DNA from 2 places in the Gordonia caeni genome. Region 1 is predicted to be linked to the other one. Evidence: predicted binding sites of a transcription regulator. Region 1 holds the regulator's gene; the other holds the start of a gene.
The links. Region 1 encodes LexA, which represses DNA repair genes until DNA is damaged. Its sites were predicted from a motif close to CGAACANNTGTTCG; they were not measured.

Region 1 (15,156 bases):
CCAAGTTCGCCGTCTTCCCCGGTTCGCCGCTCGCCTCCAAGCCGCCGGCTTTCGTGATGGCCGCCGAACTGGTGGAGACCTCGCGGCTCTTCGCCCATACCGTCGCCTCGATCGACCCGGAGTGGGTGGAAGAGGCCGCCGGCGACCTGGTGACGCGCACCTACAGCGAGCCCGCATGGTCGTCGCGCCGCGGTGCGGTGATGGCCAACGAGAAGGTGAGCCTCTACGGCGTCCCGCTGGTCGCCGCCCGGCGCGTCAACTATGCGCGTATCGATCCGGTCGAGTCGCGGGCGATCTTCCTGCAGGCCGCCCTGGTGGAGGGACGCTGGCGCACCGGTCACGAATTCTTCGCCCACAACCGTGCACTGCTCGCCGAGGCCGAGGAACTGGAGAACCGTGCCCGGCGCAACGTCCGGCTCAGCGACGGCGACCTCTACGACTTCTACGACGCCCGGGTTCCGGCCAAGGTGGTGTCCGCGCGGCACTTCGACTCGTGGTGGAAGAAGGAGAGCCGCGCCAACCCGCGCCTGCTCCACCTCGACGAGGCCGGTCCCGCCGTAGCCGCCGGTCCCGCTGCCGCCGACTTCCCCAACGCCTGGCAACAGGGACAGACGCAGCTGGAACTGCGCTACAACTTCTCCCCCGGCGCCGACGACGACGGCGTGACCGTCCTCATCCCGCAGCCCCTGCTCGAACACCTGCACGCGGGCGGATTCGACTGGCTGGTCCCCGGGCTGCGCAGCGAGCTGGCCACCGCCTTGATCCGCTCCCTGCCCAAGGGACTGCGCAAGTCGCTGTCGCCGGCGCAGCAGTACGCCGACCTGGTCCTCGAGCGGATCAAGCCCCGAGCCGAACCACTCCTGCCCGCCCTCGCCCGGGAACTCGGAGACATCGCCCGCATCAGCCTGTCCCCCAGCGATTTCCGCACCGACACGCTGCCCGCGCACCTGCGCATGCACTTCGCCGTCACGGACTCGGGTGGCGCGATCGTCGGGCGCGCCGACCGGCTCGACGAGCTCCGCCGCGAGTTCGGCGGCCGGTCGACCGCTCCGAACGCCGCGCCCGTCCACCGCCGCTGGACGGCCGACGGCATCGGCACACTGGCCGACCAGCGCGAAGAGCAGGTGGCGGGCCAGCCCGTCGTCACGTATCCGACGCTGCGACCGGCCGGTGACGGCGTACGTGTGGTGGACGCGACCACCATCGCGGCCCGCGACGCGGGATTGCGCGCCGGCATCGCCGTGCTGTTGGAGCAGTCGGTCGGACCGCTGAGCAAGAAGATCACCGGAAGCCTTCCACCCGCCGAACGGCTGGTGCTTTCGCAGAGCCCGTACCCGAACACCGAGGCGCTGCTGGCCGACTGCACACGGCGTGCGGTCGCCGACGCCTTGACCGAGCCCGGCGTGACGGCGATCCGCAGCCCCGACCAGTTCCGTGAGCTCGCCGAGCGGCTGTCCCCACAGATCCGTGCCGCCGCCCCGGAGCACTTCACGCACGCGGTCCGGGCGCTGGCCGAGACCGGCCCATTGCGCGCTGAGATCGACCAGCATGCCGGCTCGACCGCGGCCGACGACGTCGCCGACCAACTTGCGGAGCTCGTCTTCGACGGCTTCGTCGGCGTCACACCGCTGAGTCGGCTCAAGCACCTGCCGCGCTATCTGACCGCTGCCCGGCTACGCCTGGAATCGCTGCCCGGGTCGGCGGCCCGGGACACCGCCGCACTCGACACCGTGGACCGGGTGATCGCGCGGTGGAATCAGCGGCTGGCGCAGGTTCCGGCCAATCGGCAGGACGCTCTCAACGAGCTCGCGCACTGGCAGGTGGAAGAGTTGCGGGTCAGCCTGTTCGCGCAGCAACTCGGCACCGACGGGCCGATCTCGGAGAAGCGGGTGAGCAAAGCACTCGAAAGCTTCCGCTGAAGCCTTCCCGCGGAGGCCTTCCCGGAGTACCTGGATTCCTCAGCCGACGGGTTCGCGACTGCGGTCTTTGCGGAGATCGTCGATCTCACGCTGGAAGTCGTCGGCGGACTCGAAGGACCGGTAGACCGACGCGAACCGGAGGTAGGCGACCTCGTCGAGATCGCGGAGCGGCCCCAGGATGGCCAAGCCCACCTCGTTGCTGGGGACCTCTGCCGAGCCGGAGGCACGGACCGTGTTCTCCACGGCCTCGGCGAGCTGCGCGAGTGCGTCCTCGTTCACCTGGCGTCCCTGGCAGGCGTGGCGCACGCCCTTCATCACCTTCTCGCGACTGAAGGGCTCGGTGACACCGTTGCGTTTGACCACCGCGAGAACGGCGGCTTCCACAGTGGTGAATCGGCGCCCGCACTCCGCGCAGGCGCGGCGCCGCCGGATGGCCGTGCCGTCGTCAGAAGCTCGCGAATCAACCACTCGAGTGTCGTCGTTCTTGCAGAACGGGCAGCGCATGCTCTCAGCGTACCCGCCCGCCCGCGACGGCCTGCGCACGCACGTCACCTGCGGTCAGCGGTAGGCGGGCACGACGAGCGCCTGCCCCGGCCGGAGGCCGGTGCTCTGCAGATCGTTGAGATCGCGGACAGTGGCGATCACCGAGGCGGCGGGCAGATCGGGCGCGATCCGAGCGGCCACCGACGACAGCGACTCACCGCTGCGCACGTGCACCACCTCGGTGGCCGACGGCGTCTGCTGAACCGCATGCTGGTAGTCGTCGCCGACCATGCCGAGGACGGAGACGAACACGGCCAGACCGAGTCCGGTGAGTACGCCGGCGACCCAGCGGCGGCGCACCGACACTCGCGGAGTGTTCGAACGGGCGCGCTCCGCGCGCCCCGAGGCGCGTGCACTTGTTCGAACGCCGTAAAGGTCCACACGCTGGGTGATCATCGGGGTCCGTGCGGGCACCGCCGGCCCGTTCGACCGGGTGTGCGGGCGGCGCCCCGTGGGGCGGCAGGAGGGCGCGGGGCGCCCGGCGGGCCGTTCGGTCCGGGTCCGGATGACCGGAACATCGCAGGTCATCACCCGTGCGTCGACGGTCGGCACAGCCCCCGCGGTCCGGGTGGTCAGCAGTTCGGTCATCGGAAACTCCCATCGCTCGTGTGTTCGATGAACTCTTGTTCGATAGTTAACACCACGGGTCGGACAAACTCCGCGACACGTCGAACAATTGTTTGAATTCTGTGACCTACTCGACTAAATTGGGGATCACCCCGAGGAAAGGAACCTTCGATGAAGGACGGACCGCAGAACACGTCGAACGTGGACCCGCTGCTGTCGACCGCGACCCTGGAGGCCTCTCTGACGCAGCGGCAGCGAGAGGTTCTCGAGTACATCCGGTCCTCGGTGCGCGAGCGCGGCTACCCGCCGAGCATCCGCGAGATCGGCGAAGCGGTGGGCCTCACCTCCACCTCGTCGGTGGCCCATCAGCTGCGCACCCTCGAGCGCCGCGGACTGCTCAAGCGCGATCCGCACCGTCCGCGTGCGGTGAATGTGCGCGACGACCATCGCACGCCCCCGTCCGGTGACGACACGCGGGCCGATCCGAGCCAGCCGGCTCCGGCCTTCGTGCCGGTGCTGGGCCGGATCGCCGCCGGCGGCCCGATGCTGGCCGAGCAGGCCGTCGAGGACGTCTTCCCGCTCCCCAAGGAACTGGTCGGCGAAGGCTCGCTGTTCCTGCTGCGGGTGGTCGGCGAATCGATGGTCGACGCCGCCATCTGCGACGGTGACTGGGTGGTGGTCCGCCAGCAGAACGTCGCCGAGAACGGCGACATCGTGGCCGCCATGATCGACGGCGAGGCCACCGTCAAGACCTTCAAGCGAGTCGACGGCCACGTCTGGCTGATGCCCCACAACGAGCACTTCGAACCCATTCCGGGCGACGACGCCGCCGTTCTGGGCAAGGTCGTGACCGTCCTTCGCCGGATCTGACCTGCCGCCAGGCCGGGTCTCGACTCCGCTCGACCACCGGCTTCTTCGGTGATCGAGCGGAGTCGGTTCGTCAGTGGTCGAGCAGGGAGTGTTCTCAGCCGAGCACGGTGCGGGCGGCATCGCGCGCCGCGGACGTACTGTCCGCGGCGACCGCGGCCTTGGCCGCCGTCACACACTGATCCAGGGTGACGCCGCCGAGCTTCACGCCCACCGCGGGCGCGGCCGCCGGGGCCGACGACAGCGAGGTGACGCCGAGTCCCACCAGGACGCACGCGAGCAGCGGGTCTGCCGCCGCCTCGCCGCAGACCCCCACCTGCTTGGACTGCGCGGCACCCGCGGCGCCGACGCGCTCGATCAGGGCCAGCACCGCGGGCTGCCACGGATCGGTCAGCGAAGCGAGTTCGGGCGACATCCGGTCGGCCGCCATCGTGTACTGGGTGAGGTCGTTGGTGCCGATGGACACGAAGTCGACCTCGGCCAGGATCTGGTCGGCCTGCACCGCTGCCGACGGTACTTCGACCATCACTCCGGGCACCAGACCACGCGCACGCACCAGCGCCGCGAACTCGCGGGCCTCGCCCACGGTGGCGATCATCGGGGCCATCACCCACGGCACCGCCGAGGTGCCCTTCGCCGCGGCGGCGATCGCGTCGAGCTGATGCTCGCGGATCTCCGGATTCGACAGGATGATGCGGTTGCCCCGCACCCCCATCGCCGGGTTCGCCTCGTCCGGGTGGGTGACGAACTTGAGCGGCTTGTCCGAGCCCGCGTCGAGCGTCCGGATGACCACCTTGTCGCCGTCGAAGGCGTCGATCACCGAGCGGTAGAGGTCGGTCTGCTCGGCCACCGACGGTTCGTCGGAGCGATCCAGGAAGGCGAGCTCGGTGCGGAACAGCCCGACACCCTCGCAGACCCCGCGCTCGGCGGCGGCCCGGGCCGAAGGTCCGTCGGCCACGTTGGCCAGGATCAGGACCCGATGCCCGTCGGCCGTCTGCCCCGGCCCGCGCCAGGACGCCGCCGCCTCGGCGACGCGCCCGGCCTCGGCGACCGCCGAGGTGATGGTCTTCGGATCGGGGTCGATGCCCACCACGCCGCGTTCGCCGTCGACGAAGGCGGTGGCGCCGGCGGGGATGTCGTTCAGGTCGGCGATGGCCACCACGCACGGGATACCGAGCTGCCGGGCGATGATCGCCGTGTGGCTCGACGGGCCTCCGAGACGGGTGGCCAGGGCGATCACTCGCGCCGGGTCCAGGCCCGCGGTGTCGGCCGGCGCCAAGTCGTCGGCACACAGGATGGACGGCTCGTCGGGATTGGGGATGCCCGGCTCCGGCATGCCCAGGAGCTCGGCCACCACACGGTCGCGGATGTCCTTGAGGTCGGTGACGCGCTCGGCCATCAGGCCGCCGAGCTTGGTGAACATCGCGGCGATCTGGTCGATGGCCTCGACCGTGGCGGCGGCGGCGGGGGTGCCGTCGGCGATCAGTTTGCCCGCGGTGCCGAGCCACGCGCGGTCCTTGGCCAGGGAGGCGGTCGCCGCCAGGACCTCGGCGGAACTACCAGTGCTGGCCGAGGCCCGCGCCGAGAAGCGGTCGGCCACGGTGGTGGCCGCAGCGCTGAACTTCTCCTGTTCGGCCTCGCGGTCGTCAGGTGCCACCGTGGCCGCGGCGTCGATGTCGAATTCCGGCATCCCGGCCGGCCGGATCACCGGCCCGTACGCCAGTCCCTGCACGACCGGCGTGCCGTGCACCACCCGTGATGCCCCGAAGTTCTCCGCCGATCCCATCGATTCCACCTTTCTCATGTGACTGAGATTACAAACTTCTCTTGACGTGTCAACATATACGAAGGTAAACACAGATGTAACCAAACGGGGTTCGGGACACCGGTGCCCGTATTCGAGGACTCTACTCAGGACGGCGACGTGTACGCGGAGGAACGCCAACAGGCCATCGCAGGGGAGGTGCGCGCTCGCGGCCGGGTCGCGGTCACCGAGCTCGCCGAGCGCTTCGACGTGACCGGCGAAACAGTGCGCCGCGACCTCGCGTCGCTGGCCCAGCAGGGGCTGCTGGTGCGCGTCCACGGCGGGGCCGTGCGCCCCGACGTCGCCGCGATCGGTGCCGAACCCGACCTGCAGGAGCGCGAACAGTCCATGCTCGCCGAGAAGACCGCCATCGGCGCCGCCGCCCAGGCGTTCCTGCCGCCCGCCGGCGGCTCGGTGCTCTTCGATGCCGGCACCACGACGCTGCGGGCCGCGCTGGCGCTGGATCCGGATCGCGACCTGGCCGTGGTGACCAACGCGATCCCCCTCGCGGCCCACCTGTCGACGCTGCCGCGCTGCGAGGTCACCTTCGTCGGCGGACGGATCCGCGGTAAGACGCAGGCCGCCGTCGGCGTCGAGACCGTCGACGCCTTCCGGCGGCTCCGCGTCTCGGTGGCCTTCCTCGGTACCAACGGTCTGAGCCGCACCCACGGACTGTCGACCCCCGATCCCGATGAGGCGGCCGCCAAGCGTGCCATGATCGCGGCCGCGGACCGGGTGGTGCTGCTCGTCGACTCCTCGAAGTTCAACCGAGAGGATCTGGTCAGCTTCGGCGCACTCAGCGACGTCGACGCGCTCGTGACCGATCCCGGGCTCGACGACTCCCTGCGCGCCGAACTCCAAGCGCTCGATATCGAAGTGGTGATCGCATGATCGTGACCGTGACGGCCAATCCCAGCGTGGATCGGACCATCGAACTGCCCGGACCGCTCGAACGCGGCGAGGTGCTGCGCGCGGACACCGTGCGCAGCCAGCCGGGAGGCAAGGGCATCAACGTCGCCCGGGTGGTGGCCGAGGCCGCTCTGCCCTCCCTCGCCCTGCTTCCGGCACGAGCCGGGGATCCCCTGCTGGAGCAGCTCGATGCCGTGCACCTGCCGTACCGGACGATCGAGGCGGACGGGCCCGTCCGGGTCAACCTGACCCTCGCCGAGCCGGACGGGACCACCACCAAGATCAACGAATCGGGTGCGGCGCTCAGCGCTGGCCTGATCGCCCAGCTGACCGACCTGATCGCCGGTGCCGCAGACGGCGCCGCCTGGGTGGCGCTGTGCGGATCCCTGCCGCCCGGGGTGCCCGCGGACTGGTACGCCACCGTGGCCGAACGCCTGCACGCGCTCCGGCTGCGGGTCGCCGTGGACACCTCGGGACCGCCCCTCGGCGCGGTGGCCGGCGCACGCCCGGATCTGCTGAAGCCCAACGCTTTCGAACTCGCCGAGCTCACCGGCGGGGACGGCGCCTTCCTGGAGGCCGCGGCTGCAGACGGCGATGCCGAGCCGACCGCCGCCGCGGCGGCGGCCCTGGCCGAACGCACCGGTGGAGCCGTTTTGACCACCCTGGGCGCATCCGGCGCACTGCTGACCACTCCCGAGGGCACCTGGTTCGCCCGGGCGCCGCGGGTCAGCGTCCGCAGCACCGTGGGCGCCGGGGACTCCTCACTGGCCGGCTACCTGATCGCCGAGCAGCGCGGCGACGAGCCCGCCGACTGCCTGCGCACCGCCGTCGCCTACGGCTCCGCCGCCGCCGCACTGCCGGGCACCACCCCGCCCACTCCCGCCCAACTCGACCTCGCCGGCGTCCATGTCCGGCCCCTCCCCTGACCGCTCCGGAGCGAAGGAACTGCCATGTCCGATCCGATCATCACACCCGACCTCGTCCTCCTGGACGCCGACGCGGGTGACGATGCCGAAGCGGTGATCAACCGCCTCGCGCAGCTCCTGGGCGACGCGGGCCGCTGCAGCGACCCGGGCCGGCTGGCCGCAGCCGCCCTCGAGCGCGAGGCCAAGTCGCCCACCGGTCTACCGGGGGGACTGGCGATCCCGCATGCGCGGGTGGCGTCGGTGGGCACCGCCTCGCTCGCCATGGCCCGGTTGTCGAAGCCGGTGGCGTTCGGCGCTCCCGACGGCGACGCCGACATCGTCTTCCTGATCGCCGCCCCGGACGGCGCCGGCGCCGAGCACATGAAGCTCCTCAGCGCGCTCGCCCGCGCCCTGGTGCGCCCGGACTTCGTGGCCGCTCTGCGTTCGGCGCCCGATCCCGAGGCGATCGTCGAACTGGTCGGCGAGGCCGTCGCCCCGGCCCCTGAACCGGCCGCTGCGACCGGAGGGGCGGCCGCCGCCGGTGGCGCCGCCGCCGCGAGCACCGGAGACGGGAAAACCGCGGATGAGCCTGCCAAAAGCGACGGCACCGAGGACGGCAGCACGGGCGGCCAGTTGATCCTGGCGATCACCGCCTGCCCCACTGGTATCGCGCACACCTACATGGCCGCCGACGCCCTCAAACTCGCCGCCGATCGCGCCGGGGTCGAGTACCTGGTGGAGACGCAGGGTTCGTCGGGCACCACCGCCTTCTCCGCCGCCGACATCGCCCGAGCCGGGGCGGTCATCTTCGCCACCGACGTCGGGGTGAAGGGCCGCGAGCGCTTCGCCGGCAAACCGGTGATCGAATCCGGCGTCAAACGGGCGATCAACGAACCGGACACCATGATCGCCGAGGCCGTCGCCGCGGCCGGCGATCCGAACGCCAGGCGCGTCTCCGGCACCGCCGGAGGCGGCGACACCTCGTCGTCGGAGGGCTCCGGTGTCGGCATCGGCGGCCGGCTGAAGCAGTCGCTGCTGACCGGGGTGAGCTACATGATCCCGTTCGTCGCGGCGGGCGGTCTGCTCATGGCGCTCGGATTCCTGTTCGGCGGCTACGAGATCGCGAACGCGAAGGTCTGCGTGCCCACCGAACTCGACGAGGGCACCGTGCTGTATCCGGGCGGCTGTCTCGGCGACATGAGCGATGCGGCCTTCTACGCGCTCAACAACACGCTCTGGGATCTCCCACCGGGCGGACTCATGCAGTATCTGGGCGCGGTGTTCTTCGCCATCGGCAGTCTCGCCATGGCCTTCATGGTGCCGGTGCTCGCCGGGTACATCTCGTTCGCCATCGCCGACCGCCCCGGTATCGCTCCCGGCTTCGTCGCCGGCGCCGTCTCGCTCGCCGTCAGCGCCGGCTTCATCGGCGGCCTGATCGGCGGCCTGATCGCCGGTGTCGTCGCGCTCTGGTTCACCAAGCTGAATCTGCCGCGCTGGGCGGCCGGGCTGATGCCGGTGGTGATCGTGCCGCTGTGCGCCTCGCTGATCGTCGGCGCGATCATGTACATGCTGCTGGGCGGCCCGCTGGGCTGGCTCAACGAGTCGATGACCGACGGCCTCAACAGCATGAGCGGCGGGTCCAAGATCGCCCTCGGCGTGGTACTCGGCCTGATGATGTGTTTCGACCTGGGCGGTCCGATCAACAAGGCGGCGTACGCCTTCGCGGTGGCGGGCCTGGGCTTGGCCGGTGCCGGTCTGCCCCAGTGGGAGATCATGGCCGCGGTGATGGCCGCCGGCATGGTGCCGCCGCTGGCCCTGGCACTGGCCTCCACCGTGCTGCGCCCGGGCTTGTTCACCGAGCCGGAGCGGGAGAACGGCAAGGCCGCGTGGCTGCTCGGCGCCTCGTTCATCTCCGAGGGGGCGATCCCGTTCGCCGCGGCCGATCCGCTGCGCGTGATCCCCTCGATGATGCTCGGCGGCGCCGTCACCGGCGGCCTCTGCATGGCCTTCGGTGCACAGCTGCGGGCCCCCCACGGCGGCGTCTTCGTGATGTTCGCGACCGACGGCACCTGGTGGAAGTTCCTCATCGCCCTCGCCGCCGGCACCGCCGTCTCGGCCATCGCCGTGGTGATCGCCAAACAGGTCAGGACCGCCGCGCCGGCCGAGCCGGCATCGGCGTCAATCGCTGCATAAGACCGCGCAGCGTAATAAGTTCGATCCAGATGTCTCCGGGCACCCTCGCCACGGAACTTCACGACTGAAAGGGACACAGAATGCCCAGCAAAACAGTGACCGTCGGGTCCGCCGTCGGCCTGCACGCCCGTCCGGCCACCATCATCGCCGAAGCCGCCTCCGCCCTCGGTACACCGGTCACTCTCGCCGTCGAGGGCGGCGAGCCGGTGGACGCCGGCAGCGCGCTGATGATCATGACCCTGGGCGCCGAGTTGGGCGCCACCGTGATCGTGGAGAGCGACGATCAGGCCGCGGTCGACCAGATCGCCGATCTGGTGGCCAAGGACCTCGACGCCGAGTAGCCACACCACCGGCCACGGCCGGCGTCCCCACCGAGTCGCGCCCCACCTGGCGTGTCGAGCCGCCAGTGACGGCGCGACATCACAGGTGGGGCGCGACGTCGCGGGTCGGTCGGCGGCGCCGGGCCGGCGTCAGTCGCCGTCGACGACGAGGTCGGCGTACTCGGCGGCGATCGCCTCCGGCATGCTGACCCGGACCCGGGTGCCCGACGCGGTGTGCTCTGTGTCCAGGACATGGGCGTGGGCGTGCAGGCGGGCCATCACCTCGCCGCGCGCGAAGGGCACCTCCAACGTCGCCTCGACGTCGCCGGCGGCCACGAACTCGGTGATCCGGCCGAACAGTTCCCCGATTCCCTCCCCCGTCTTCGCGGAGACGAAGACCGCGTCGCGGTACTCCCCGCGGAGAGCGGTCATCCGGGTGGCATCCACCGCGTCGATCTTGTTGATCACCAGCAGTTCCGGCGGCGGAGAGGCCCCCTCCTCGGCGAAGACGTCACTCAGCACCTGCCGCACCGCGGAGATCTGCTTGCCGGGGAAGGCGTCGGCGCCGTCGACCACATGGATCAGCAGGTCGGCGTGCAGAGCCTCCTCCAGCGTCGACCGGAACGCCTCCACCAGTTGGGTCGGCAGGTGCCGGACGAAGCCGACGGTGTCGGTGAAGACCACCTCGTGCCCGTCGGCGAGTTCGGCGCGGCGCGTGGTCGGATCCAGGGTCGCGAACAGCGCGTCCTGCACCAGCACGCCCGATCCGGTCATCGCGTTCACCAGGCTCGACTTGCCGGCGTTGGTGTAGCCCACCACGGTCAGCGCCGGGACGCCGCCTCGGCGACGCTGCGCACGTTTGACGGTGCGGGCGGTCTTCATGCCACGGATCTCTTTGCGCAGCTTGGCCATTCGTTCACGAATGCGACGCCGATCGGTCTCGATCTTGGTCTCACCGGGGCCACGCAGCCCCACGCCGCCGTTGCTGCCGGCGCGGCCGCCGGCCTGGCGGGACATCGATTCACCCCAGCCGCGCAGCCGCGGCAGCATGTACTCCATCTGCGCCAGCGAGACCTGCGCCTTGCCTTCGCGGGACGTCGCATGCTGGGCGAAGATGTCCAGGATCAGGGCGGTCCGGTCGATCACCTTGACCTTGACCACCCGCTCGAGCGCGGTCAATTGGGCCGGAGTGAGCTCGCCGTCGCAGATCACCGTGTCGGCGCCGGTGGCGACCACGATCTGACGGAGTTCTTCGGCCTTGCCCGATCCCAGGTAGGTGGAGGCATCCGGCCGGGAACGCCGCTGGATCACCGCCTCGAGCACCTCGGAGCCGGCCGTCTCGGCCAGGGCGGCGAGCTCGGCCATGCTGGCCTTCGCCTCGGCGGCGGTGCCCGAGGTCCAGACACCGACCAGCACCACGCGTTCCAGTCGCAGCTGCCGGTACTCGACTTCGGTGACGTCGGCGAGCTCGGTGGACAACCCGGCCACACGTTGCAGGGAGGCGCGGTCGTCGAGCGCCAGTTCGCCCGTCGTGGGCGTCGCGTCGGAATCAGGGAGTTGATGCAGTTCAGTCATATGTCAACCATCATGACCGATCCGGGCCACCGCGCGCACCCGAGTTTTCTCGGGGCTGAATTCCGGGGCTGAGTTCCGGGGCTGAAATCCAGGGCCGGGAGTCAGCCGCCGAGGAAGCCGTCGATCAGGTCACCGCGGGCCACCAGCCGCGACGGTCCGCGCAGCCAGGCCTGCTCCGGCGTGATCGTCACGATCACCGCACCGCCCGGGACGGTGATCCCGACGGTGCCCTCGCCACGCCCCACCCCGTGCAGCGCTGCCGCGGCCCCGGCCACCAGGCCGGTGCCGCACGACCGCGTCTCCCCCACCCCCCGCTCGAAGACGCGCAGGTGCGCGGTGAAGTCGAGGTCGCCGTCGGCGTCCTGCAGGGGGGTGAGGAGCTCCACGTTGGCCCCGCGCGGGAACTGCCCGGCCGGCAGCACCGGAGCCTGCGTGAGGTCGAGCGCCGCCAGGTCCGCGGGGGTCAGCCCGTCCACGACGCAGGCCAGGTGCGGATTGCCGACGTCCACCGCCTCGCCGGTGAGCTTGCGGCCGGCGATCAGCGTGGTGGCCTGTCCGTCCAGGCGTGCCGGCCCCATCTCGACGGTCACCTCGGCGGCGCTGGGTTCCCAGGAGTGCACCTGCACGGCCCGCCCGCCGGCCCGCGAACCGACGACGAAGCGGTCGGTCTCCACCAGGCCCGCGGCCCGGCAGTAGTGCGCGAAGACGCGCACGCCGTTGCCGCACATCTCGGCGATCGATCCGTCCGCGTTGCGGTAGTCCATGAACCAGTCGTCGTCGCTCACCCCGTCCGGCAGGGCGGTCAGCACCCCGGCGCGCCGCAGTGCCCCGGCCCGCGCGACCCGCAGCAGGCCGTCGGCACCGAGCCCGCGCTGCCGGTCGCAGAGGGCGACGACGAGGTCGTCGGACAGGGCCAGTGCGACATCCGGGTCGGGCAGGATCACGAAGTCGTTCTGGGTGCCGTGCCCCTTGACGAAGCGCATCGGTGCGGTAGTCACGCCCACAGGCTACTCGGGGCGTCCGGACTCGAGTGCGGCCAGCGCCCGCCCGGTCAGGTCCGGCGCGGCCGCGTCGAGCCAGTGCACCCGATGGTCGCGGCGGAACCAGGACCGTTGCCGCCGCACATAGCGGCGGGTGCCGATGAACGTGAGCTCGCGGGCCTGCGCGAGGTCGTACTCGCCATCGAGGTGGGCCAGGATGTGGGCGTAGCCGATCGCCTGGGAGGCCGTCTTGCCCGCGCGCAGACCCCGGTCGCACAGTGCGACCACCTCGTCGACGAAGCCCGCGTCGAACATCGCGTCGGTGCGGGCCGCGATGCGCTCGTCCAGTTCGGAGGTCTCCCGGTCGAGAGCCAGAATCCTCGTGCCCCAGCGCGGCTCGCCGATCTGTGGGGCCGAGGCGGCGAACGGCTCGCCGGTCAGTTCCACCACCTCCAGCGCCCGCACGATGCGGCGGCCGTCGGTGTCGAGGATGGTGGCCGCGGCGACCGGATCCACCTCGGCCAGCCGCGCGTGCAGTGCGGCCGCCCCGATCCGGTCCAGCTCGGCCTCGTAGCGAGCCCGCACCTGCGGATCGGTGGCCGGGAACGACCAGTCGTCGAGGAGCCCCTGGATGTACATCATCGAGCCGCCGACGATCACTGGGACGGTGCCCGCGTCGAGCAGGGTTTCCACGTCCGCGCCGGCGGCGGCCTTGTAGGCGGCGACGGTGGCGGTCTCGGTGACGTCCAGCACGTCCAGGCGATGGTGCGCGATGCCGCGGCGCTCGCCGGGCGGCAGCTTCGCGGTGCCGATGTCCATGCCGCGGTACTGCTGCATGGCGTCGATGTTGACGATCTCACCGCCCAGGGCTTCCGCCAGGTCCAGGGCGAGATCGGACTTGCCGGTCGCGGTCGGTCCGATCACCGCGATCGGGGCCGGGCGCGCGGTCACCGTCGGGTCTCCGGGGCCGGGGGCGCCGGGAACAGGGTCGCCACGGTGTAGCCGACCCCGAACGGTGCCGCCGCATAGGTCACGTCGATCTCGGCGGCCGGCCGGCGCGCCAGGATCCCGGAGAGCACCTGCCACGCGGCGCGGGTGCCGACCCCGGCGTCCGCGCACTCGGCCACCGAGAGGGCTGCCAGGCCGGCGGCATCGCCGGCGGCGACGGCCGCGTCGAGGGCGCGTTGCACGACCCAGGCCGATTCGCGTTCCCCTCCGCCGGGGGCACCGGGGCTCAGTGCGGTGGCACCGTCGGCGATCACCAGCAGACCCACGTCGCCGCTGCCGCCGAGGCAGCCGGCCTCCGACGCGGCCTCGGCGCCGGCGGCTCGGCACTCGTCCGGGGATGACGCCGGATCGACGATGAACGGCGTGATCGACTCGGGCTGCGGCCTCACCTGCCCGCCCAGCCAGCCGGCGAGCAGCATCGACAGCGGCGGCGGGGCGGCGTGCGCGGGTGCCGGGTGCGGCAGACGTACCGGTACCGGCACGCCGTAGCCGCCGAAGTCGCCGGTGGTGGCGCACTGGAGCGGCGCGCCCGGCGAGTCGGCGACGCCCAGCGCCACCCAGCGCGGCGCGGCGGCGGCCAATGCCCGTCCGGCAGCCAGCACCGCAGCCCGCATGGGCTCGGTGTCGACGGCAGCGGGACCGGCCAGTTCAGGCACCGACAGGGGCGCACTGGGGATCACCGCGATCTGAGCCAACACGTCCCCGACGCTACCGCTGCACAGTCCAATGTCCGCGCGGTGCCCCACGGGATCCGGGGAACTGTTTGAATGAACACCGGAAACGCTGAACCCGGCGGCCGGTGCCCCGCGCCGGCCGGGTTCGGGCAGCCGTGACGCGCGGCGCGACGATGGAAGGGCGACCCCCGATGAGCACCCCGAATGAGCCGACACCCGCAGAATCGGTCCCGGCGGAGTCACCCCCCGCGGAATCGGCTCTCCCGGAATCGAACCCGGCCGAATCCAGCCCGGCCGAATCCAGCCCGGTGACTCCCAAACCCGGTCCCCGTCCCGGCCCCCGACCGGGTCCGCGCCCCGGACCGGCAGCCGGTCACCGGCCCCCGGTCGCCGTCCACCATGTCGATGTGGGCGACCCGGAGGCCTTCGGCCGCATCGACGACGACGGCACCGTCTGGCTGTCCACGCCCGAGGGCGAACGGCAGATCGGCTCCTGGCAGGCCGGTACCCGGGAGGAGGGCCTGGCCCACTTCTCCCGCAAGTTCGCCGACCTGGCCACCGAGACCGAGATCCTCGAGGAGCGCCTCGACGCCCGTTCCGGTGATCCGCGCAAGACCCGGACCGCGGCCGAGCATCTGCTCGAATCGCTGCCGACCGCCCAGGCGATCGGCGACATCGCCGGTCTCACCGCACGCCTGCAGCAGATCGTCGACCGCGCCGGTGAGCTCTCCGGCACGGTGAAGGCCGAACGGGAAGCCGCCAAGGCCGCGGCGCTGGCCCGCAAGGAGGAGCTGGCGGCCGAGGCCGAGCAGATCGGCGCCGAGTCCACCCACTGGAAGAACAGCGGCGACCGGCTGCGCGCCATCCTGGAGGAGTGGAAGACCATCAAGGG
Region 2 (15,156 bases), on a different contig from region 1:
ACGACGAGAACCTTCGCGGGCCGATCAGGCTGGGCAGCACTCATGGGCACCAGTGTCTACCGGGCACCGGGGAACTGTCTGGAGGTTTCCTGTGAGGTCACTGTGCACCGGGGCGCTCGCCGCGCAGCGCCGCGCGCATCAGCGGTGACGGGAAGCCGGCGACCGGGCGGTCGTCCCCCAGCCAGGCCGAAAGTTCGCCGGCGCGCTCGTCGAGTGCTGTCCGTCCGGCGCGCGGGAGGTCCTCGAGCAGCACCACCTCGACGCCCTGCGCGTCCGGGCGCTGCACCCAGCCGCCCACGATGCGTCCGTCCCACCACGCGGTCTGCCCGCCGTTGCCGGTGCTGTCGAAGATCTGACCGGCGTGGTCGCCGAGATAGAAGCCGCGCTCGATGTAGCCCATCGTCGTGGGGTCCAGCGCCGGCAGCAGCAGCGCCCGCGGCGCCACCGGTTCGACGTCGTCCAGATCGCCGGGCAGCAGGTAACCGACCGCGCCGGAGTCCAGCTCCACCTCCACCGCCTCCAGCGCGGCGAGGGCTTTGCGCACCGCGGTCTTGGTGGAACCGAGCCACCAGACCAGATCGGCCTCCGTCCCCGGACCGTAGGCCTGCAGCCAGCGCCGGACCATGTCGACGTGGCCGTCGTGCGGGTCGAGCGGCTCGAGATCTTCGCCCAGCCATGTGCGCATCGCCGTCCAGGTGTTGCGGGCCTGATGCCAGGGCGCGGTGCTCGCGCCGCGGACCACTTCCCCGCGCGCGGCCAGATGGTTGACCACGCGGGGCAACAGCGGCGAGGGGCCGCCGTACGACTTGCCCGGTGAGATCTCGACGGTGCGATCGAACTCGGGCAGCGCGGCACGCAGCTCCGACGTGCTGCAGGTGGCGCCGTCGAGGGTCTCCACCACCGCCTCGCAGGCCGCGGCGAGCCAGCCCTCCGGATCGCCGGGGCCGTCACGACGCAGATCACGCAACAGGTTGGTGCGCTCGGAGGCCGCCACCCGGGCGCCGACGGCGCCCACGGCGGCGGCCAGCAGGGGCCGCGTGAGCACGAACAGGGTGCGGCGCATGGCCAACTGCTTCACCAGGGAACGATCGGTGTACATGGCCTGTTCCAGCCGCTCCGGTCGCAGCCGCGGGTCGCGTGCCCATGCGGACAGGTGGACGGTCGACGCCGTCGTGGCGTGCAACCCCACGACGGTGTCGACCAGCTCCTCCGGGGAGTCCGGGGCGGTCGGATCGAGCAGTTGCCTGCGCAGCAGGCGCGCCCGTCGCTGGTCGTCAGAGACGTGCGGCCGCAACGGCTTCCACTTCTACGACCTGTCCCGGGTAGGGCAGCACCTGCACGCCGAGGACGATCGCGGCCGGGGTGACGGCGAACCAGTCGTCGACTATCCGCCAGACCTGCCCTAGCACGTCGTTGCTGTCGGTGACGACGTAGACGGTCAGCCTGGCCACGGTCTCCGGGCCCGCGCCCGCCTCGGCGAGGACCTCGGCCAGAGCTTCCAGGCAGCGACGCGTCTGGGCCAAGGCGTCGCCGGGGAGGACCAGTTCGCCGTTCTTGTCGAGCGGCGAGATCCCGGCGGTGAATACCGTCGATCCGGGTGCCACCACCGACACGTGAGCGAAGCCGCCGTCGTGCAGCCCGGACGCCTGCAGCCGCTGCACCGGTGCCCCGCTCACCGGAAGCTCAGCACTTCCGCGCCCCAGGCGCGCAGCAGGTTCCGGTCCAGTTCGGTGACCGCGGTGTCGTCCGCGCCGATCAGCAGCGAATGCTGGTCGTCCGTGGTGTAGGGCCGCCACCTGGCCGGCGACTCCGCCGAGTCCGGATCGCGGCCGGCAGCGAAGCCCAGCCAGCGCTGCTGCATCCGGCGCTGCACCTTGGCTCCGGTGCGCCGACCGCCGAGACGGTAGCTGATGTCGAGCTTGGTCGACGCCGGGTTGCCCCACACGTACGGGAGTTCGGTCGCATGGGTGGCGCCGACGCCCAGGACGCGGAACAGCGGGGTGGCCCAGTCGTAGCGATACAGATACACCGGCGCGCGGCGGCTGTGCGCCTCGGCGATCCACACCGCAGGCATGCGGAAGGCGAGGTCGCGGGAGATTCCCATCGACTTGGCGCTGCTCTTGCCCAGGCTGCGGGTGGTGGCCGGATAGGCGTCGGCGACGGCCTCGTCGGCGGGGATCGCGATCTCGGGCTGTTCCTGCGCGATCAGCTCGAACATGGCATCGACCTGTTCCTGGGTGACCGGCATGAGCGGCGCCTTCATCCATTTGAACAGGGAGGTCTCGTCCCGGTTGGTGCCGATCAGCAGCGGCACGTCGTGGGCTTCACCGTCACGGATGGCACTCAGCGGATCGCGGGGCACCAGATCGCCGTCGACGGCCGGGGTGAACGCGATGGTGCCCGGATAGGTGATCGGGACCTGATTGAAGACGCGGGTGCCGGCCGAGATCAGCGCTTGCGTGGGAAGTCTCCGGACGGCCTCGGCGGTGGCGTCCGCGGGGGCCCCGAGCTCGGTCAGCAGCATGCCGGAGTGGCGGCCGCCGCGCTCGCGGTCGTAGATGCTGGTGGCCGGCGAGCTCTGCGCGATGGCGCGGGCGAACAGCCCCTTCGCAGCCGGGACGGTCAGCAGGGTGGTGACGATGCCGCCGCCGGCGGATTCGCCGAACACGGTCACCTGATCGGGGTCACCGCCGAAGCGCTCGATATTCGCCTGCACCCAGCGCAGCGCCTGCAGCACGTCGGAGATCCCGCAGTTGCTGTCGAACTCTCGGTCGGCCCCGGGCAGGTCACCCCATTCGGCGAAGCCGAAAGCACCCATCCGGTAGTTGATGGTGACGACCATGGCCGGCAGGCCCTCCTCGGCGGAGGTGCGGACCAGGGCGGTGCCGTCGTACAGCGGCTGACTACCCGAACCGCAGATGTACGCCCCGCCGTGTATCCACACCAGGACCGGGCGCCGCGCGCCCGACTGCGCGGCGCCGGCCGGCGACCAGATGTTCAGGTACAGGCAGTCCTCGCTCTGCGACGTCCCCGGTCCCAGGTCGATCACCGGCATCGCCGGTTGCGGGCAGACGTGGCCGAAGGCCGTCGCCTCGCGGGGCTCGGTCCACGGCTGCGGGTCCCGCGCCCGGCGCCAGCGAAGGTCACCGACCGGAGGCGCGGCGAAGGGCACCCCGCGCCACACATCCACCTCGGCACCGCGTTCTCCACGCACCGGGCCGAAGCTCGTTTCGACCGTTACCGCCTCATCGCTCACTCTGACCAGTGTGCCGGAATCCGGTCGGCTCCTCACGGGAGTGCGATCAATCACTTTTGTGCCGTATGTGGAGGTATCTCTCGGATCGACGTCGGGCCGACAGGGTTGCACTCGAACCGAGAACGTGCGGTGACCAGCAGATTCTCCGACCCCACTGCGTTACCCGATCGTCACCACGCAGCAGCCGTTTCGTGACAACGCGTGTTGTCGTGTGATCCACTGCTCCCATTCCGGCAATTGGACACTTCGCACACATTGTCTCAATCTCGCCGGGCCACAGTTCTGCGATCCGCCCACCGTCCGGGCGCGCAGCGCCAGAAGAGAAGGAACCGACATGACCCGTTCCACGGTCAGCCGCCGTCCCGGACTGCTCCGGGCCGCGGCACTCACCCTGGCTGCCGCACTGACCCTCGGGGGCGCAGTGGGCGGCGGCACCGACCTCGCCGCGCCGGCCGCGGCCGCCGGCCCGCTGCAGCAGTACCTGAATCTGCCGACGGTCAATCGCGATGCCGCCCACGGTCCCGGCGGCATCCATCCGAAGCTCCCCACCGACGTCCCCACGCTGAAGCGACTCGTGGATCAGGCCCGGCAGACCGGTGTCGCCCCGTCGTCGTACCGCGCCCTGTTGCTCCAGTACTGGCTGGCCGACACCACGCGCGCCGCCGGCATCGACCTGGCGTCCTGGAATCCGCGCGCCGGCGTCTCCGCCAACCGCGGCAACCTGATCAGGTCGTACCGCTACTACGAAGACCTGCAACTGGCGCATCGCGAACTGCAGTGGGCGGGCATGGCGGGCATGGTCGGTGCCGACTTCGGCGGCGGGCTGGCCGACTTCGAGCTCGCGACCAACGTGTACGAGATCGCCCGGCTGCAGCCCGTCGCCAACGCGATCGTCACCGAGACCAACCGCACGCTCGGACCGGTCTTCGTCGACGAGCTCCCGTCGGGGCTGCGCGCCCTGGCCCGGGTGGGCGCAGTGATCTCGGCCGACGATCTGCGTGCGGTACAAGGCGAGATCCTGGTTATGCAGAAGAACATCTTCACCGACCTGATGCCGCAGCACCGCGCCTATGTCCGCGGCGGCCTGGAGGCGCTGCGTGAGATGCGTTCGGCCGACCTGATCGACGACGAGATCCTGCACGCCTGGGAGCAGATCGCCTCCCTCGAGCCCGCGGCCGTAGCGGCCGGCAACGCCCGCCTGCTGCAGCGCGAGCAGGGAGAGGTGATCAAGGACCAGTGGGACGCCGTCCGCGCCTACAAGGGCGACGTCGGCGAGGCCCTGACCTACGCCACCACTGTCGCCGGTTCACCGTCGGTGGCCGGGGTGCTGCCTCCGCGGTCGTACCGGCCGCTGGAGGTCTCGGGCACCGCCGCCGACGGGCGAACCGCGACCCTGACGCTGCCGCTGGCCTCCTGGAACTGGTCGGTGTACCCCGAACGCTGGGACTACATCACCTCCCAGCTGCTGCCCAAGTACAAGGACCTGGTCGACAACCATTGGGGCACCCTCCGCGCCCAGCTTCGGGTGCCCTACGAGCAGCAGTTCGAAAGCCATCGGCCGATCTGGAACATCGCGCCCACCCTGCAGTCCGCCCTGGAGACGATGAAGGTGACTTACCAGTGAAACGCCTACCGATGAGCCGCCTATCAGGGAAACGCGGCATGGTGACCGCACTGACCGCGCTGTGCGCGACCGCCGTGACTCTCGGTGCGGTGGCCGCGCCGTCGGCCGCCGCCCCCAACCGCACTCCCGGCCTGGACGAGGTGTTCAACGGATACGTCGTCGGCGCCCTGCAGAAGGGCGAGCTCGCCACCCCGGACCAGATCGTCGAACCGCTGCGCGGCGACGACCCGTTCTACGACGAGCCGGCGCTGAAGGACTCGGACCAGCCCGGCACGCTGCTGCGCGCCAAGAAGGTCGCCGTCCAGTTCACCGGCGTGCGCCCGGCCGACCTGGACGCGTGGAAGACGATGTTCGTCACCACGGACCTGCAGGGCCGCCGCGACATCTCCACCGGCATCGTCATGATCCCGCGGGACGGTGAGAACAACGCCGACCGCAAGGTGATCGGCTATCAGATGGCCAACGACAGCGTCGGCGGCAACTGTCATCCGTCGGCGATGTGGACCGGCGCCGACCCCATGGACGGCGCCTCGTGGTCGGCACTCGGCCCGCTGGCCCAGCTGTTCGGCAAGGGCTACGCCGTGGTGATCTCGGACGTCGGCAACAACGGCGACATGAGCCCGCACGGCGTCTTCGCCGGCAAGTACAACGCCATGACCACCCTCGACGGTCTGCGCGCCACGATGGGCCGCGAGGAGATCGGGTTGTCGAAGGATGCCCCGGTCGGCCTGTTCGGCATCGCCGGCGGCGGCGTCGGGATCGGCTTCGCCTCCGAGCTCCACGAGCAGTACGCGCCGGAGCTGAACATCCGGGCGACGGTGCTCGAGGGCATGGTGGTCGACTACAAGAACTTCATCCGCACCGCCGACGGCTCGGTGGGCTCGGGATTCGCCATGGCCACCCTCCTGGGGCTGGAACCGCACTATCCGGAGATGAAGGTCGACGACAAGCTCAACGACGCCGGCAAGGCCGTCGCCGACTACTACCGCACCCAGTGCCAGACCCCGGCCTACTTCACGATGCCGATGGTGCCGCTGCACACGCTGTTCAACGGCAAGGCTCCCGCGGACATCCCGGACTTCCAGCACGCCTACCGCGACAATCTGCTCGGCAAGGGCACACCGGCCGAGGGCAACCGGACGCTGATCGCCTCCTGCGCCGCCGACGACTCCCCGATGTCGCTGGTGCCGGCCGCCGATTCGCGCAAGCTCGCCAAGGCGTGGCGGGGGCGCGACGCGAAGGTCGACTACCAGCCGACCGACTGCAGCATGGTCAAGTTCATCACCGACCTGTACGGCTGGGGCACCGATCTGCTCGGCATGCAGACCGTCGATTGGCTCGCCGCCAATCTGAAGGACTGAGCCGGTCTCGGGGGATGACCGAAGGGCTGATCGGCACTACCGTGAGGGCATGAGCGTCCCCCTGATTCTGCGCGACGACCCCTTCACCACCCCGACCCCGGTCGATCTGCCGGAGGGCGTCACCACGGTGACCGAGTTCTCCGAAGCGGTGACCATGGCCGACCTGCCGTCCATCTTCGACGCCGGTTACACCGGCCTCGCCGCGGCCGGCCCGATCGGCCCCGGGTACGCCGTCTATTCGGGAATTCCCGACGGCTGGTTCGACCTGGAGATCGGGTTCCCGGTGGCCGTGGTTCCCGACGGTTTCACCGCGAGCACGTTCCCGGCGGGCAAGGCCATCGCCCTGAGTCATCTCGGCGGCTACGACACCCTCGGGGAGAGCTGGCAGCGGCTGATCGACGACTTCACCGCCCGCGACCTCGGCGAGCCCAGACTGATCGCGGAGGTCTACGTGACCGACCCGTCGGTCACCCCGGCCGCCGAGCTGCGCGCCGATCTGTTCGTCGCCTACTGAGCGAGCTCGCGACGGCCCTCGTGGTCGACGGCGACGGCGACGTCCGCCACCTTCATCTGCAGCTTCACCATCGACGATCAGCCCCGGATGCACGGCCGCGCACGGGCGTGGAAAGCTGCGAGGCAGATCCACCCAGCGAGCGAGGCGATGTGACGATCAGGGATACGAGAAACACCCTGGCTGGAACGGCGAAATCCGCTCCGGCCAGAGTGTTCGTTGAGCCCCCTGTCGGGATTGAACCGACGACCTACGCTTTACAAGAGCGTTGCTCTACCACTGAGCTAAGGAGGCGGGCGCGTGCGTGAGTATATCCGCCGCGGTCTGAACGCCGTCCTCGGCTCCGCCCAGGCCACCGCCGACACGATCGAGCCGGGCAGCATCGTCGTCGCCCCGCGAAAGCCCATCGACCTGCACGACGAGGCGGCGATCACCGAGGTGCTCGATCTGGCCGCGCGGATCGGCGCCGTGGTGCTCGACGCGGGCACCGGTGCGGTCGACACCCGCGATCAGGTGGAGTTCGTCGCCGGCATCTACGGCCTGGACGACATCGATGTGGACGTCACCTTCAACACGGTGCTGGTCTGCGCGCGCCGCGGCAGCACGCTGCCGCCGATCACCATCTCGCGGACGGTGCATTACCGCTCGCTCGACTTCACCCGGCTGGCCGAGATCGACCGGCTGGTGCGCCGCATCCGGCGGCTGGCCATCACCCCGGCGTCCGCGCACCGGATCGTGGACGTCATCGTCGCCGCACCGCACCCGTACGCGCGCTGGATCTCGACCATGGCCTGGGGCCTCATGGCCTACGGCATCGCCACCTTCCTTGGCGCCTCGTGGCTGGTGGCGATCACCGCGTTCCTCACCTCGGCGGCGATCGTGGTGGTGAACCGGCAGCTCAATCGCATCGGCACGCCCATCTTCTTCCAGCAGTTCGCGGGCGGATTCATCGCGGTGCTACCGGCCGCCTTCCTGTTCCGGCTGGTGCAGAACACCGACCTCACCGTCCCCCCGTCCCAGATCATCGCGACCGGGATCATCGTGCTGCTGTCCGGGTTGTCCCTGGTCGGCGCCGTGCAGGACGCCATCACCGGCGCTCCGATCACCGGGACCGCGCGGTTCACCGAGGTGCTGGTGATGACCGGCGGCATCCTGGTGGGCGTCGCGCTGGCGGTGCGGTTCGTCGGGCTCTTCGACATCGAGCTGCCCGAACTGACCACGGTGATCCCGTTCGGCGCCTCCGAACTGCCCGCCCGGATCATCGGCGGTGCGATCGCCTCGGGCGCCTTCGCCATGGCGAGTTACGCCGAACGCCGCGCACTTCCGGCGGCGCTCGTGGCCGGCGCTCTCGGCGGCGGTATCCAGGGCCTGATGATGGTGTACACCCACAGCCCGCTGATCAGCTGCGCCGTCGCCGCCGTCCTGGTGGGCCTGATCGGTGGTCTGGCCGCCCGCCGCGCACTGACGCCCCCGCTGGTGGTCGCCGTCGCCGGCATCACCCCGATGCTGCCCGGTCTGGCGATCTACCGCGGCATGTACGGACTCCTGAACGACGACCCCTCCGCCGGTGGTGCCGAGATGGCCACAGCGTTCGGCATCGGCTGTTCACTGGCCGCCGGGGTGACGCTCGGTGAGTTCATCGCGCGCCGGTTGCGGCGCCCGAACATCCCGGCGCTGCCGCAAGCGCTGCGCCAGGTCCGGTATCTGCGACGACCGTGACTTGACCCTCCCCCGGCGTCAGGGACCACCATGAATGCATGACCTCAGCACCGCAGCCCCGGGAATGGACGGTCGGCCGGCTGGCCGACCTGACCGGCGTCACCGTGCGCACCCTGCACCACTACGACGCCATCGGGCTGCTGACGCCCAGCGGGCGATCGCCGGCCGGTTACCGCCTGTACGACGACGCCGACCTGGAGCGACTGCAGCAGATCGTGGTGTATCGCCGGCTGGAGCTGCCGCTGGATCAGATCGCCGATCTGCTCTCGTCGGACACCTCCCCCGTCGAGCACCTGCGGCGGCAGCGCGCCGCCGTCCTCACCCGGCACGCCGAGCTCACCGAGCTCCTGGCCGCCATCGACCGAGCATTGGAGACCACCGTGAACAACCGTCCCGCCACCGACGCCGAACTCCGTCACCTCTTCGGCGACGCCTTCACCGACGAATACCGCTCCGAAGCACAGGAACGCTGGGGTGACACCGACGCCTGGCGCCAGTCCGCGGCCCGCACCGCGTCGTACTCGACGGCCGACTGGACCGAGATCAAGGCCGAGACCGACACCATCAACGCGGCCTTCGTCGCCGCCAAGCGCGCCGGCCTGCCGCCGGACGGCCCCGAAGCCATGGACGCGGCCGAACGCGCCCGCCTGCAGATCCACACCCGTTTCTACGACTGCTCCCACGACTTCCACCGCAACCTCGGCGAGATGTACGTCAGCGATCCTCGGTTCACCGCCACCTACGACGACCTGGAACCCGGTCTGGCTCAGTACGTCCGGGATGCGATCGTCGCCGCCGCCGACCGGGGCGACCGGCGGCGGCGAGAGGCGAAGGAGACCAACCAGCGCACTACCAGGTAGAATGAGTGCCATGCCTCCGAAGACCACTGACATCGTCGAAGAAGAAGAGCTGGAACCCGTAGCCGACGAGACCGCGATCTCGGCCCGCCGCGTGGTGGCCGCGTACGCGACCGACGCCGACGAGGCCCGCATGCTGTTCGCCATGCTGGGCATTGCTCCGGGAGAAGACGACTAGATCCATGGGGGCCGACTTCGTCGTCGTCGCCAACCGCCTGCCGGTCAACAAGCAGGTCGCCGCCGACGGCACCGTCACCTGGACGCGCGCACCCGGCGGTCTCGTCACCGCCCTGGCGCCGATCTTCGACAGCCAGCCCGGCGCGTGGGTCGGATGGACCGGCAGCGCCGATTCGTCCGACGATCCGCACGTCGACGGCATCGACATCCACGCGGTCCCGCTGAGCGCCCGCGAGGTGGAGGACTACTACGAGGGCTTCGCCAACTCGACTCTGTGGCCGCTGTACCACGACGTGCTGGTGAAGCCCGAGTACCGGGCGGACTGGTGGGACGTCTACGTCGAGGTGAACCGGCGATTCGCCGAGGCCGCCTCTGCGGCGGCTGCTCCCGGCGCCGCCGTATGGGTGCAGGACTACCAGCTGCAACTGGTTCCGGCCATGCTCCGCGAGTTGCGCCCCGATCTGAAGATCGGCTTCTTTCTGCACATCCCGTTCCCGCCGTTCGAGCTGTTCAGTCAGCTGCCGTGGCGACGGGAGATCCTCGAGGGCCTACTGGGCGCCGATCTGATCGGCTTCCACCTGCCCGGCGGGGCACAGAACTTCCTGACCCTGTCCCGGCGGCTGCTGGGCGCCGAAACCTCGGATGCGCCGGTCGGCGTCCGGTCGGACTTCGGCACCGTGCGTTTCGGCGACCGCACCGTGCGAGTGGGTGCCTTCCCGATCTCCATCGACTCGGCGGGAGTGGCCGAGCAGGCCGCCGCCGCGCCGGTGATTCAGCGCGCCGAGGAGATCCGCGAGCAGCTCGGGAATCCCAAGACGCTGCTGCTGGGCGTCGACCGCCTGGACTACACCAAGGGCATCGACGTCCGGATCCAGTCGCTGGAGCGGCTGTTCGCCGACGGCCGGCTCGATCCCGCCGACACGGTCCTGGTTCAGCTGGCCAGTCCCAGCCGGGAGAACGTGGAAAGCTACGCCGTGCTGCGCGACACCGTCGAACGGACCGTGGCGCACATCAACGGCACCTACGGGACCGTCGCCTCACCGCCGGTCCGCTACCTTCTGCAGCCGGTCCCGCGCGACGAGTTGCTCGCCTATTTCGTGGCAGCAGACGTCGCCCTGGTGACCCCGCTGCGAGACGGCATGAATTTGGTGACCAAGGAGTACATCGCTTCCCACCCCGATCTCGACGGGGCACTGGTCCTGAGCGAATTCACCGGGGCGGCAATGGAATTGGACGCGGCGTACGTGATGAATCCGTACGATCCGGCGTCCACCGACGACGCGGTGATCGCCGCGGTGACCGACGACGATGCCGAACGCCGCCGCCGGATGGCGATCCTGCGTGATCAGGTGATGAACAACGATGTGGACCAGTGGGCACGAAGCTTCCTGGACACGCTGACCGAGGAGTGAATCACGTTGAGCGCACACGGTATCGGTGACGAACTGCGGGAAGCGCTCGACGACTTCTGCCGTCTGGGACGGGTCTTGGTGGCCTCCGATTACGACGGCTGCATCGCCCCGATTCAGCCGAGACCGGAACTGGCCGTGCCGAACCCGGATTCGCTCGCGGCCCTGCTGGCCTGCGCTGAACGGCGCGACACCCTCGCCGCGATGATCTCCGGCCGCGCCCGCGACGACTTGGCCGCCATCTCCGGCGCCGGCGATCCGCTGGTCCTGGTCGGCAGCCACGGCGCCGAATTCGACACCGGTTTCGATCAGCCCCTGACCGTGGACCAGCAGACACTGCTGGACCGGATCATCGCCGAGTTCAGGTCCATCGCCGAGAAGATCCCCGGCACCAGCGTGGAGACCAAACCCGCCAGCACCACCCTGCACGTCCGCAACGCCACCCCCGAGGACGGCGATGTGGCGCTGCAGCTGGCGAACGACGGCCCGGCGGGCTGGCACGGTGTTCACGCGACCAAGGGCAAGGCCGTCATCGAGCTGGCGGTGATCGAGACCAGCAAGGGTCTCGCCCTCGATCGCCTGCGAGAGGGTTACGGCGCCGAAGCGGTCCTCTACCTCGGCGACGATGTGACCGACGAGAAGGCCTTCGCCCACCTGCTCCGGCGAGACGGCGCACCCCACGACGGGCGCGGCAAGGACGTCGGGATCAAGGTCGGCGACGGCAAGACCGCCGCCGAGTTCCGCGTGCCGACCACCGACGGGGTCACCGCGGTCCTGGAGTACGTCGCCGCCCATCGCCCCGGCGCCTGAGGTCTTTCAGAAAGGCGGGTCGCCCGTCTCGTCGAACTCGGCCTGGCGTGCACGCTCGGCTTCCTTCTGCTCGGCGGCGGCCCGGGCCTCGCGGTCCCGGCGGTTCCGGTTGCGTTCGGCCCGGCGGCGCGCGTGCTTGTTCTGCGTGCGGGTGCGTGTGCGGGCGGGCAGGGCGTCCGGGTCGGTGGCGGTTGCGGTACCGGTGGCGACGGTGCCGGCGAGCTGGTGGCGGCAGCGCATCGTCGCCAGTGTCGGGAACATCCACTGGTTGGGCGCCACCGACTCGACGGTGACCCCCTCCGGCGTGGTGACGGCCGAGCGGTAGATCCCGTCCGGGTCGATCCACAGTTCGTCGACGAATCCCTCCAAGCTCGTTTTCACGAGATGATGGAAGCGACATTTGGGCTGAAGATTGCAGATGCACGTCGGGCCGCCCTGCTCCGGGCAGATGTTGTCGTACTCGGCCACGTGGTCCAGGTCGCACGAGAACGCCGCCCGCTCGCAACCGGGCATCGAGCAGGTGCCCCAGAGGAACCGCGTCACCACCTCGGTGAGGGTGTTGGGTCGATACGGGTCGCTGGGCAAGGCCGTCCGGGAGATCACGGCGGGCGGACCGGGGGCGTCGCCGGGAGGCCGCGGGTCCTGATCGCTGTTTTCGGGGTCGGGGCACGGGGTATCGCCCCGGCACTCGTCCGGGGTGTCGGGGCGGGACGGTCGTCGATGGACGGCCGCCTCATCGCCGGCACGGTCGTCCTCGCCGGGGAGAACCCGGTCACCGGGCCCGTCGGCGGGCTCGTCGTCGCAGAGGTCGTTCAGATCGTGGTGGTGGACGGCGGCGTCGTCGCGGCCGGCGAGTTCCCGGACGTGATCGGCGGAGATCACCCCGTAGCCGTCGAGGACCCCGGACTTGTCGCCGCCGTCGAGGGTGGTGGAGTCGCATATCGCGTGCACCACGACGCGGGCGGCGCGGGTGTCCAGGGCGGCGTCGTCGAAGCGGGCCGTGCAGTCTTCGCGCTCGCACTGGCAGCCGAAGGCGCGACCCAGCAGCCGCGCGATGGCGGCGTCCGAGCGGGCGGCGCCCTTGGTGCGGGGGTCGTTGGGGCACAGCCCGGCGATGAAGGCGTCGAGGGTCTTGACCGCCAGGCGGATGTCTTCGGCCGAGGCGACCACGGTGAGCTGAGCCATCCCGTCGTCGAGCGACTGGGACCGCACGGTGCGGTTGGCCTTGGCGTTCTCGCGCTTGCGACGCTCGGCGTCGGGGTCGATCTCGATCGCGTGGCGACGAGCGATGCCGGCTGCCTCCGCCTCGGACAGGCCGGCCGATCCACGCAGGCCAGCGATCTCGGCGGCGATCAGCTGGTCGGCCAGGGCGATTTCGAGTTCGTCGGTGAGCAGATCGGTCTCGGTGACGATCTTGTGGAAGCGGCGGCGGTCGATCCGGCCCACTCGCAGGAGCTCCGCGCACCGCGGGAGCCGGTCGCGGGCGGCGAAGGCATCGTCGAGCAGCATCCGCGCCTGGTAGTCGGTGCACTCCATCGCGGTCTGCACCGGCAGCACGGCCCGCGAGTAGACGTCGATCACGCTGCGCTCGACGGCCCCGAGCTTCTCCTCGGCGATTCCGGCGGCCACCCTGTCGTAGATCGCCAGGGCGTACTGGAACTGGCTCCAGTCCAGGAAGGCCTGGCCGTTCTTGCCGATGTTGAGGTTGTGCTGAAGCTGAGACAGCGACAGCTCGGTGAGGTCTCCGGTGGCAGGTGCCAGCCCCATGCCCGACAAATCGGCAGTCGGCCACGCCGACGGCGGCAACGCCCGCGAGTCGCGGTGTCGCCCCATGAGCTCACCTCCCCCAAGGTGGCCGAACCCTCTGCCGCGCCCGTCGAATACTGAGATCAGTACCACTGAGCTATCGATCAAGTGTTCCCTAATCTCAATGTACAGGCATCGATCCATGGGCACAAGTGTTCGAGCGAAGTTTTTTCGAAGCAGTTTCAGCGCGACGACAACTCGCCGGCGACGGCCAGCGGATCGACGTAAACGGCCGAGAGTGCGACCGCGATCGGAGCCATCTCCGGCACGTGCGCGCCGAAACGCGTCGGAGTGATCTCCAGTGGCCACGGCGTCGTACTGACCGCATCGAAGGCCGCTTGCACCGGGGCCAGGCCACGGGGGTGCGCAGAGAAGGCGTCCCCGGCCACGATCACCGAATCGGGGTTGATCACGTCGCGCATCATCGCGACCGCCTCACCCAGCACCCGAGCGCGTGCGTCGGCGAGAACGGTGGCGTCATCGCCGGTCCCGAGCCGGGCGGCCGCGGCCTTGAGTGCCGCGGTGCCGACCACCGACTGCAGCGGCGCCACTGCCTCGGTGTCGAGCGGCCCCGGTTGCACCGGCAGACTCGCGATGGACCCAGCGCCGCGGGTGGGCTGATAGACCTCGTCCTCGACGATCACCGCCATGCCGACGGTCTCCCGCGCATAGAAGAACAGGGCGGCGCCGTGCGGCACCACCTCCCCGCCCAGCAGCAGCTCTGCGGCAGCCATCGCCTGCACGTGCTCGGCCACCGACACCGGCACCCCCAGCGCCTCGGTCAACCGCTGCCCCAGCGGCTCGCCGCGCCAGCGCAGGATCGGGTGGTCGACGACGCCGGTGTCGGCGTCGACCGCACCACCGAGCGCGGCGCCCGCCCACAGGAGACGGCGGCCGGAGAATCGCGCCGTGAGTTCGGCCAGTTGCCCGCACAGCCGATCGACCGCATTCGGCGCGTTCACCCCGGACAGCTCCTGGGTCGCGATGGCGTGGCTGTACAGCGTCCGCCCGCCCAGGTCGGCGATCACCAGAGCGGTCCGCCGCGCGCCGATGTGCATGCCGGCCACGCAGAAGCGATCCCGGTCGAGGGTGATCGGGATCTTGGGGCGGCCGACGCCGCGGCCGTCGAGGAGCTCGGGTCGCTCGTCGACCATTCCGGCGGCGACCAGCGCGGTGATCTGGCGGTTGACCGTCGCCGCGGACAGGCCGGTCCGGGCGGTGATCTGGTCCCGCATGGAGGGTCCGCCGATGCGGATCGCGTTGAGCACCAGGCTGGCCGGCGCCGTACCCACGCGCAGTCTCGCCGCAGCCACTCCGGTGCCGGTCATGGCGTCGAATCTAGCAGCCGCAGGCGCCTAGACTGGGCGCCATGACGATCTCGGAGAGCACGGACACGGCAGGTGGGCAGGCACGACGGGTGGCGGTGGTGACCGGTGCCAGCTCTGGTATCGGCGCGGCGACGGCGCGCGCCCTGGCGCGCGACGGCTATTTCGTGGTCGTCGGCGCCCGGCGCACCGACCGCATCGACGCACTCGCCGACGAGATCGGCGGCCGCGCAATGTATCTCGACGTCACCGATCCCGCCTCGGTGGAACGCTTCGCCGCCACCCTCGACACGGTGCACGT

Region 2: ABD732_RS17140 (HNH endonuclease signature motif containing protein) is a predicted target of LexA. The motif match lies at 13,632-13,645, and genes of this name have one in related genera.

Annotation. Positions count from the first base shown of each region.
Region 1 is NZ_BAAAZW010000005.1:238,930-254,085, reverse strand. It holds gene hrpA (ATP-dependent RNA helicase HrpA) at 1-1,919, shown strand, start outside; gene nrdR (transcriptional regulator NrdR) at 1,959-2,423, opposite strand; gene ABD732_RS10185 (LysM peptidoglycan-binding domain-containing protein) at 2,478-2,768, opposite strand; gene lexA (transcriptional repressor LexA) at 3,201-3,899, shown strand; gene ptsP (phosphoenolpyruvate--protein phosphotransferase) at 3,994-5,700, opposite strand; gene ABD732_RS10170 (DeoR/GlpR family DNA-binding transcription regulator) at 5,821-6,591, shown strand; gene ABD732_RS10165 (1-phosphofructokinase family hexose kinase) at 6,588-7,535, shown strand; gene ABD732_RS10160 (PTS fructose transporter subunit IIABC) at 7,560-9,707, shown strand; gene ABD732_RS10155 (HPr family phosphocarrier protein) at 9,788-10,048, shown strand; gene hflX (GTPase HflX) at 10,178-11,602, opposite strand; gene dapF (diaminopimelate epimerase) at 11,704-12,600, opposite strand; gene miaA (tRNA (adenosine(37)-N6)-dimethylallyltransferase MiaA) at 12,610-13,533, opposite strand; gene ABD732_RS10135 (class III extradiol ring-cleavage dioxygenase family protein) at 13,530-14,288, opposite strand; gene ABD732_RS10130 (DUF349 domain-containing protein) at 14,456-15,156, shown strand, end outside.
Region 2 is NZ_BAAAZW010000013.1:10,177-25,332, forward strand. It holds gene ABD732_RS17075 (response regulator transcription factor) at 1-44, opposite strand, end outside; gene ABD732_RS17080 (winged helix DNA-binding domain-containing protein) at 98-1,294, opposite strand; gene ABD732_RS17085 (RidA family protein) at 1,275-1,676, opposite strand; gene ABD732_RS17090 (carboxylesterase/lipase family protein) at 1,673-3,256, opposite strand; gene ABD732_RS17095 (hypothetical protein) at 3,591-4,880, shown strand; gene ABD732_RS17100 (lipase family protein) at 4,892-6,241, shown strand; gene ABD732_RS17105 (GyrI-like domain-containing protein) at 6,291-6,755, shown strand; tRNA gene ABD732_RS17110 (tRNA-Thr) at 6,975-7,046, opposite strand; gene ABD732_RS17115 (threonine/serine exporter family protein) at 7,053-8,471, shown strand; gene ABD732_RS17120 (MerR family transcriptional regulator) at 8,510-9,331, shown strand; gene ABD732_RS17125 (hypothetical protein) at 9,342-9,506, shown strand; gene ABD732_RS17130 (alpha,alpha-trehalose-phosphate synthase (UDP-forming)) at 9,511-10,917, shown strand; gene otsB (trehalose-phosphatase) at 10,924-11,724, shown strand; gene ABD732_RS17140 (HNH endonuclease signature motif containing protein) at 11,731-13,557, opposite strand; gene ABD732_RS17145 (ROK family transcriptional regulator) at 13,713-14,858, opposite strand; gene ABD732_RS17150 (SDR family oxidoreductase) at 14,900-15,156, shown strand, end outside.